3 regions of the Ruminococcus sp. 1001136sp1_2201st1_G3_2201SCRN_220225 genome follow, and region 2 is predicted to be linked to each of the others. Evidence: riboswitches for the same ligand, from Rfam matches in the RefSeq annotation. Region 2 holds a riboswitch; each other region holds the start of a gene.

Region 1 (3,282 bases), on a different contig from region 2:
GACAGTGGAAGCATTTTCTTGTGATCGGTTCCAAAGAACATTCGTACCACATGAGGAATAATGAGTCCTACAAATCCAATGATACCTGCGGAATATACCACAAAACCGATCAACAGTGCTGTCACTACAAGATACACCTGACGATATCTGTGCAGGTCAGTTCCTAATGTGATGGATACCTCATCTCCAAGCAGCATCATATTGAGAATACGGCTCTGGGTGCAGAAAAACAGGGTTGCTATAAAAACGCAGGGAATAATCACAGCCAGATTTTCCCATTTCGCGCCTGCCAGACTTCCCATCAGCCAGAAAGTAACTGTCTGGATTCCATCTCTGTCGCCCGCAATATAGACAACAAAGTTTGAAAATGCACTGCACACACTTCCAAGTGCTGTACCTGCAAGCAGAAGTCGGACTGAATTTGCCCGGCCTCCTATATTTGCAGTGATCTGTACCAGTACAGAAATAAGGAAAGCTCCGATAAATGCGCAGATTCCAATAGAGTTGGAGCCAAATACGGCTCCAACTCCAAGAAAGATTGCCACTGTTGCACCAAGAGATGCACCAGAGGAAATACCCAGAATATACGGATCTGCAATCGGATTTTTCACAATGGCCTGCATTACCACACCTGCAACTGCCAGACCCATGCCAACGGCTGTTGCAAGAAGAATACGGGGAAGGCGGATAAACCACACAATATCAGACATGGCTCCTACACCATAAACCTCCGGATCCCCGATTCCAAACACTTTATACAAAATTACACTATACACATCTTTCACAGAAAGATCTACAGAACCAATGGTAACTGCAGTCAGAATGGATATCACCAGAAGCACAGTCAGTAATATCACCGCCAGCACATAGATCGGCTTTCCATGAAAAATTCCATTTTTAAAATCCGGTTTTCTTTTCATTTTATTCGTACAGATCCGGATATAATGCTTTTGCAAATGTCATAATTCCATCATAGGTTCTGACACCGCTGCAGTATACCTCGTTCAGGTTTACAGAGAATACTTTGTTGTTCTTAACTGCAGAAAGGCTCGCATATGCAGGGTTATCTGTAATATCAGCGATTGCCTCATCAGCTGTCATAAATCCATCATAGTTGATCATGAATAATACATCCGGATCAGCTGCAATCAGATCCTCTGCACCAACGTTTTCAGAGTTCTCTGCACCAAGCTTCAGCTCTGCACCAAGTGTCTCCGGAATATTTCCGCCAAGTGTCTCTGTTCCATATACACGGAAGGAATCTCCCTCATCCTCAAGAACGGCTACGGATAACGGGTCTGTTCCTTCCACATGCTCTTTTACTTTATCAATCTCACCCTTCATCTGATCAACGATTTCCTCTGCCTTGTCTTCGCAATCAAAGATCTTGCCAAGGTTCAGGATATCCTCATATTCGTCTTCAATTGTACGTGGGAACTCAGAAGCCGGTCCCTTTGCAGAACTGTTCAGGGACATGTATGTATTTACATCTCTCTCCTGCCAGAAGCTTACATCAGAAAGCCAGTCATCACTGAAAGAAGAATACCATGCCGCAATAAAATCAGGCTCCATTGCAACAACTTCCTCTTTGGATGGCTTGGTATCCATATACTGAATCTTGTCAAATTCATCTTTTAAATCCTCACGCACATCACCGTCCAGACCGTAAGCAGCTACGATCTTATCACCGAGACCAAGTGCCAGAAGCTCTTCGATATTGGAGTTTGCATATGCAAATACTTTCTCCGGAGCTTTCTCAAAAGTCATTTCAACCGGTTCGTTCTCATAATTGTAGGTTGTGATTGTTACGGGATAATGGCTGTCTCCATCCTCCGCAAATACAGTTGTTCCCATTCCCAGGCTGAGAATTCCTGCCAGACATAACATTCCTGCTGCTGTTTTCATGTTTTTCATGCTTTTTCTCCTTATTTTTTCTTTTGTTTTTTTGTTTTTAAAAGAAAAAAGTCCGCTTCCATGAAAAAGCGGGCATCACAAAAAAACATGATACGAAAGACAGCACTTTACACGGAAGTTTCTTTCTATGAACCAAGCAGGTTTCCTGGCTTACAGCTTAAATCCCCATTCCCTTCTCACATAAAAATGCAATGGATATGAATGTGGCATAACTGAATACAGTGACCGGATCGTTCAGGATTCTCACCTGATTCCCTCTTCTGAAAATAGCACAAATTTTATATATTTTTCAGCACTTGGCACATTTATTCTTTTAAGCAGAATTATTATAACTTACCCCTTAAATAAAGTAAAGATATTTCTTTAGCAATGTTTTTATATTTCTTTAACAATGTTTTTATGAACCTTTTTTGAAAACAGGGACTACATCGCATACACATTGTTAGTCCCTGTTTTCACACCGAATTACATTCGTGCTATTCGCAGCGAGATACAAAAACTGACATACACAGCACGCCTTCCTATGATTGTTGAGGAAATATTATCCCTTAACGCCTTATCTCGTCACCATATTAAAAAGACTCTGATAGCTATCCACAACATCATAAACAACGCTGCCACTACTGATAGCCTTAAAGTGTTCCCGTGCGCAGTGTATCTTAGATTCCTCAATCAAACGCAACTGCATAGAGGACATAGAGCCTTTGGTTTCAGCTACAAAATAAATATGCTTTACCTTTCCCTTATAGAAAGCAATTGCCCAGTCAGGGTTATAATTTCCTACCGGTGTTGAAATATAGAATCCATTCGGCAATTTTACATATAAGGCCACATCTGTGCTCATATCCAGTCCTATAGCAAAATCACGTTCATTGGTGGAATCAAAAACAAGATAATCGTACAAATGCTTCTTTGTTTTCATTGCATTGACGCCCAACCTGCCTTTAATAGTGGAATCAGTAAATACCTTCATGCTGTAATGCTCATCCAAAGCTGCATAAGTAATGTGCTGGATAATGGCTGTAGCCTTTTCCTCATTAATAAGTGCAGCTGCCTTGATAATGAACTCTTCCGGATTATCTTTAAACTGATCAAAAACAGTCTTTTTGATACCACACAGAATAGCAATAACATCCTTACGAGTCAACTTTGTCTCTTCCACCAGTTTGCCAACCAAATCGTATTTCACACTACTATTGACAGGAATCCGTGTCTGCGTACCGTAAGCAGAAGTTTCCTTTGTAAAAGCTGCTCCACATTCCAAAGCTTCTTTCGATTTAATTTCTTCCATTGCACCTGATTCAATCTTAAAGAAAATCTTAGCAACTCTCAGCTTAGCATCCAGAGATGTTATTGCATTTCGGATCA
Region 2 (3,282 bases):
ATTTGTGAGCCCTTTCCGGAAATGAAAATCCGGAAGGGGCTTTTTACTGAAAATAATGTGGAAAAGCAAAGAAAAAAGAAGTATAGTAAGAATAAAAGTATTGTCTGAAAATCGTAACATAAATATTTCGTATAGCCAGATGAGAGGTGGAGAAAAATGCTTAGCCATTATCAGATGAAGGAAATTCCATATTTAAGAATATTAGGAAGAACGAATGGCAGTCTGGAACCGGTAACACTATTTTGGACCGCTTCCGGAATTGAACTGAATGTAAAAGCAACAGAAATATGGGTGAAAATCCGCTCCGATTATGATGTTTTTGAGCCATGGGTGGATGTGATCGTAGACGGCGTATTGTCCCAACGGCTTATGGTAAATAAGGGAGAACAGGAAATCTGTCTTTTCCGTAATATGGAAAGGGATAAGGTAAGAAATGTAAAGCTTCTTCGTGATACTCCTGCGTTTCCCACAGATGAAAAAACATTGCTTCAGCTTCTGGAGGTTGAAACTGACGGTGAGTTTTTACCTCTTGAAACACCAAAGCTCAGATTGGAGGTAATAGGGGACAGCATTACCTCTGGTGAGGGCGGCAGCGGTGCAGGAGAAGAAATGACATGGAATTCCTTTTGCTTCAATGCCGTGGATAATTATGCATATATGGCAGCAAAAGAACTGGGCGCGGTGTACAATTGCATCAGTCAGAGCGGCTGGGGCGTTTTCTGTTCCTGGGAAGGCAATGAGCAGCAGGCAATCCCGCTATATTATGAGCAGGTGTGCGGTCTTTTAAATGGAGAAAGAAACAAACAACTGGGTGCTATGGAAAAATGGGATTTCCAGAAGTTTCAGCCTGATGTGATCGTAGTGAATCTGGGGACAAACGACAGCAGCGGCACGAAGAATATGGACAGAGTTGGAAAGGCTGTGGAAGACTTTTTGAGAAAACTGCGCGTATGTAATCCAGAAAGCTATATTCTGTGGTGTTATGGAATGCTTGGAGATGAGATTTTGCCTACGCTTGAGAAAGCGGTGGGGAATTATAAAAGAAAAACAGGGGATGAGCGCGTGGAATTTGTGAAGCTTCCGGATACACAGGAAGGAGAATTTGGATCAAGGCAGCACCCAGGGCACAGATCTCATGAAAGAACAGCGAAAATCCTGGTGGAGAAGATTCAGGAAAAAATGACGCTGCTGGTCACGCCGTGACTAGCAACACCAGGTTGATAAAAAAATAACAAAAATCCTTCCAAAGGGTTGACAAAGACAGTGACCGGTGGTACTATGATGTTAGTATAATTCCATAGTGAACATATTAAGTGCTGACAGCTATAAGCTGGCAGAAAGAGGGAATCAGGTGAGAAACCTGAGCGATCCGGTCACTGTAACAGAGGAGCGAATCTCATAGTCCATTGTGCTTACGCATGAGAAGGAGAGAGGAAGTGATGATTCTGGAGCCAGGAAACCTGCTTGGTATGGCGAGGTTAAACTTCCGATGAAAGTGTAACAACCAGTTTTGGGGAATCCGCAGCCCTGAGATGTTGTCCGCTTTTGTGAGTGGACATTTTTTATGGAATGATCGCCTGTTCAGAAGAATTATACAGATTAAATGGCAGGCGATACTACTTCGGATGAAACCGTTCCCTCCGCGTATATATGAACGGATCATATTCTACCCCGGAGTAGCATCGCTCCCTCTTAAATAATGATGATCCAGAAGCCGCATATGCGGTATTTTTTTTACACTTTTCCAGAGCATGCTTGAAGAATCATTCCCGCAATTTCCCGCAAATTGTGACGTACATCTTGCAGAAAAACTTTTTCAAACACTCTCTGGCCGTATTCTATTCCTGTAAGCGGGATTCTTTTTTAGCATTTGATTTTTGGGCATTACGAAATAGAATATAAAGAATATTTTGCTTTGAGTTGTATGAGATAAGGAGAGAAATATGGAGAAAAAATATTGGGAAGACAAAGAATACGCTTATTTCAGTCATAAAAAATGTGAGTATTTTCCCTGTCATAGAGGAGCTGATCCGGAGGACTTTAACTGTCTGTTCTGCTATTGCCCGCTTTATGCCCTTGGAGACAAATGCGGCGGAAATTTCAAATATAATGAGAAGGGATTTAAAGATTGTACGAATTGTCAGCTCCCTCATAAGAAGAAAAACTACGGTTATGTGACAGGAAAATATCAGGAACTTGCTGCGATGATGCAGAAAGTAAGAGAAGCAGATCATAAAAATGAAAATGAGTAATCAAAGAAATAAGTATAAAAAACTCTCCGGAATATATACGAAGTTAAGCTTACGTATTTATATTTCTCGGAGAGTTTTTGCGTAATGCGAAATTCCATTGGAATTCTGCAAGCTGGATCCTTTTTATCGTATGCTTAACAGCATCTTTAATTTCGGAATCTGGTTGTTGAGGATCAGACCCTCTGGAAACATAGCATCATGAACGAAATCAGCGGCATAAGTGAAGTCTCCAATATGCTCTGTTCCATGACTGTCACTGGAAAGCACGATTGGAACCAGATACTTCCGGCAGCAGGAAAGAATCTGCGCACAGTTGGCATGTGTATCGCCCCGATATCCGTAAGGCGCCAGGGAAGCTTCGTTGATCTCAAGGAGAACACCGTTTTCACCGGCAGCCTTTACAACTGCGTCGTAATCTATGTCATACTGGGGATTATCAATGTGTCCCAGGATTTTTACAACCGGATTCTTCATTACGTTCAGAAAAGCAGCAGTATTTTCTTCCCTGGTCTTAGGACGGAAATTCTGATAATGCATGCTGGCAATTGCGTAGTCCAGCTTATCAAGAAGCTCCTGTGGCAGATCTGTTTTTCCATCGGTATCCAGAATGTTCAGTTCAATTCCATATAATAATTCCACATCGAAACGCTTCCTGGGCGAATAGATCAGGCTTCGGAAATAAGAAAAAGTTCCTGCAGCCAGAGTGGCTGGTCCGTGGTCTGTGATTCCAAGAAGCTTCAGCCCTTTTTGAGAAGCAGCCTTTGCCATGTCACTGATGGTGCAGGTTGTGCCGTGTCCGCTGGCAATGGAATGTGTGTGTATATCAGAAAGATACATAAAATCATCTCCTAGTCAAGATTACGTGAATATATGCAGTTGGTAATTTCGCTATAAAAGTGTTTTGAAAAGCCATTTACAGTTAACTTTAGTATGCCAGAGGGCAAAAAACATGTCAATCATAAATAAGAAAAAACAGAGAAAACAAATAAAAACAACATTACACTACAAGAAAAACCACATATAACATGCC
Region 3 (3,282 bases), on a different contig from region 2:
GAACTTTAAGGTATCCATCTATCCTGTTCTCGGTCTTGATGTAAAATCAATTGTAGAAAGTGCCTATGCTCTTGGACATGGTGCCTGGTTTACTCATGGAACTGACCGCATCGAACTGATGAACAGCAAGACAAAGGAAGAAGTCACCCTTATGCCAGAAGCCCGAAACAAAGACGAACTGGACAAGCTTCTGGAGGATGCTGGAATTTCAAAGGGATCCACCACTATACAGACTTCCTGTGAACTTACAGATACAGAGCTGGTTATCACTAAGGGAAAAACCGGAATCGGTCCGGATATGGATGCATTGAAAGAAGCGATTCTAAAAGCAATTTCCATAGAAGATTATGAAGCTGTTATCGAATGTCCTACTATGAAGACACCGCCAGAGGAACTGGATCTGGAAGCCTATTATGAAAAAGTACATACAGATGCCACAGATGCTTCTCTGGGGGAAAATAATGAAATTATTCCGGCAGTTACCGGAATTTCATTTGATGTGAAGTCAGCTGCAAAGAAGCTGGAAAAAGCAAAAGAAGGGGCAAAGATTACCATCCCCCTTGAAATAACCCTACCCGAAGTTTCTACAGAAGAGATAGAAGCCCTTCCTTATCTGAATCTTCTTGGTACTTATACTACATATGGCGGAGGTACCGAAAACCGTGTTGCCAATTTGAAGCTTGCCGTGGAAGCCTGTGATGGAATGGAACTTCAGCCAGGACAGATTTTTTCCTACAACGATACTTTAGGTCCACGTACTGAGGAACGAGGGTACAGGGAAGCAACTGTAATTGTAGGAGGCGAACATGCCCAGGATATCGGAGGCGGAATCTGCCAGATTTCCACTACGTTGTTTATGGCATGCCTGCAGTCTGATCTGACCATTGTTGAGCGTCATAATCACGCTGCCCGAATTGATTATGTTGAGGATGGTCTGGACGCAGCAGTGGTGTGGGGAGGTCAGGATTTCCGTTTTCAGAATAATACTGCTTATCCAATTAAAATTGAAGCCTCTTACGATGAAAAAGAGGAAGCCGTAACGGTATCCATTTACGGAACCCAAACTGACAATAATACGGTAGAGATTACTACAGAGCATTCCGATCCAAACACCTGTAAAACCTACCGCAGTGTCTACGATGAGAATGGAACACTTCTCCGCACAGATGAAGTCGGGTACAGTAAATACAAGCAATAACCCTATAAATCTATTGATTTCGACATAACGGTCTGCTATAATGAGGTGAATTGAATAAATCCGTTTTCAGTGCCAGACATATCTGTCTGCTACAGCGTGCAGATTGTGGGAATATTTTTCAACACGCTCTAAGAGGGAATCAGGTGAAAGTCCTGAACGATCCGGTCACTGTAACCAGGGAGTAGAATCCAGTGAAACCATTGGTATATTGCTGAGAAGGATGGATTCTGTGTTGATCTGTAAGTCAGGAAACCTGCTGAATTCGTTTAATGAAAGCTTCCGAAGAAAGTACTTCATTCTCATTAATATATTTGATAATACAATATATTGAATTTTTAGTGCCTGTTTTCTCAGAGGAAGCAGGCATTTTTTTGAAATAATCCTGTCAGGATTGCCCATTGTACAAACAGGCTCCAGAAGCAATTGGGATTTATTCAAATTATAAAATAATAGGAAGAATCGAGGAAAAAGAAATGAAAAGAAATTCAAAACGCTTTCTTGCACTGTTCCTTTCCGTCGCGATGACGGTCACTCCTGCTGTACTTACACAGGCAGAAAATGAGGATGCAAACGTACAGGTTTCTGTTACACCAACTCCAGAAACAGAGGCGGAGAAGACTGCTGTTGCTGCTGAGACCCCTGTGCAGGAGAACGCAACAGCTGAGGAAGAAAACACTGACACTACAGTAACTCCGGCAGCAGTGGATGCCTCTGCTGTGAAAGAGACACCTGCTGCTACAGAAACACCTGCCTCTGAGACCACTCCTGAGGTTACTGCATCACCTGCTGAAGAAAGCAAAAATGAGGAAGCAGAAGCTCCACAGCCTACAGCTGCACCAGAAACAACAGAAGAGGGCAAAACCGAAGAGACAGATAAACCAGAAACAAAGCCAGAGGATCTGAACCCAGATGGTTCCAACATGACCATTGACAAGGAAGATAACAGTGCATATAAAATGCTTAAAATCAAAAGCTCTTCTGCTGAATTAAATGGTGATAAAATTAAGATAACCCTCAATACTGACGGAAAGAACTATGAGAAGCTTTATCTTGGTTCTAAAGAAGATCCTGACGAAGCAAAAAATGCAGCAGCAATCGTTGGTACAGAAAATGAAGATGGTTATACTTTCATTTTTGAGGTTCCTGCCAGTGAACAGGTCCAGACTTTCAGCATCGTACCATTTTCTGTGAAAAATCAGAAATGGTACACAAATATGGCTTTGAAACTGAACGTTCCAGGAATGAAAGCCCCGGAACCAACAGCTACTCCAGAGCCAACTGCAGCCCCTGAGCCAACTGCCACTCCACTGCCAACTGCAGCTCCAACCCAGGCACCAGCCCAGAATGAGATTACAGATGCCGGAATCAAGCTTGTAAAAGAAAACGGTGATGAATTTGCAATGTTCGTAATCACCGGTTCCACTGTAAAGGTTTCGGAGGATAAATATATTGTCACACTTTCTACCGCAAAACAGAATTATGACATGATCTATCTTGGCAGTTTCAATGACTCCGATAAAGAAGCAAATGCCATCAAAGGAGTTGAAAACAGTGCAGGAGGCTATACCTACACCTTTGAAGTTACTGCAAGCAAGGAAGCTCAGACAATAGCAGTCGTTCCTCATTCCAAGAAGAGCCAGAACTGGTACGCAAAGGGTATATTGACGATTACCGTACCGGCAGTTCCAGGATATGGAGAGGCTGCTCCAACACCAGAACCAACTGTTTCTCCGGCGCCTACCGAAGCACCGGTTGAGACTCCGGCACCAACCGGAACACCTGCTCCAACTGAAACTCCAGTGCCAAGCACAACTCCGGAAGCAGCCAACACCCCAGAGCCAACAGCAACCCCAGCTCCAGGCAGCTGTACAAGCGGAATTTACAATGTTACAGTTAACTCCAGTTCATCTATGTTCCGTGTAATTGACTGTGTCCTTACTTCCAAAAACGGAAAAATGACAGCTGTTCTTACTTTAAGCGGAACTGGTTACGACTATCTATGTCTGGGAACAAAAGAAGAAGCTGCCGCAGCAGATTCCTCCACCTGGGTTCCATATGTGGCAGACGCAAATGGCAAATATACA

The links. Region 2 has a riboswitch for cobalamin ahead of AB5642_RS06190 (DUF6783 domain-containing protein). Riboswitches for the same ligand answer to the same signal wherever they lie in the genome.
Region 1: it holds a riboswitch for cobalamin, as region 2 does, so the genes downstream of both, AB5642_RS04025 (ABC transporter substrate-binding protein) here and AB5642_RS06190 (DUF6783 domain-containing protein) in region 2, are expected to answer to the same signal.
Region 3: it holds a riboswitch for cobalamin, as region 2 does, so the genes downstream of both, AB5642_RS13850 (hypothetical protein) here and AB5642_RS06190 (DUF6783 domain-containing protein) in region 2, are expected to answer to the same signal.

The regions. Positions count from the first base shown of each region.
Region 1 is NZ_JBCOME010000007.1:16,411-19,692, forward strand. Features, by position in the region: gene AB5642_RS04020 (iron ABC transporter permease) at 1-920, opposite strand, end outside; gene AB5642_RS04025 (ABC transporter substrate-binding protein) at 922-1,914, opposite strand; cobalamin riboswitch at 2,032-2,229, opposite strand; gene AB5642_RS04030 (type III restriction-modification system endonuclease) at 2,471-3,282, opposite strand, start outside.
Region 2 is NZ_JBCOME010000013.1:18,296-21,577, reverse strand. Features, by position in the region: gene AB5642_RS06195 (GDSL-type esterase/lipase family protein) at 157-1,203, shown strand; cobalamin riboswitch at 1,295-1,483, shown strand; gene AB5642_RS06190 (DUF6783 domain-containing protein) at 1,752-1,850, shown strand; gene AB5642_RS06185 (cysteine-rich small domain-containing protein) at 1,944-2,252, shown strand; gene AB5642_RS06180 (phosphatase) at 2,376-3,089, opposite strand.
Region 3 is NZ_JBCOME010000044.1:7,941-11,222, reverse strand. Features, by position in the region: gene AB5642_RS13855 (VanW family protein) at 1-1,198, shown strand, start outside; cobalamin riboswitch at 1,275-1,474, shown strand; gene AB5642_RS13850 (hypothetical protein) at 1,672-3,282, shown strand, end outside.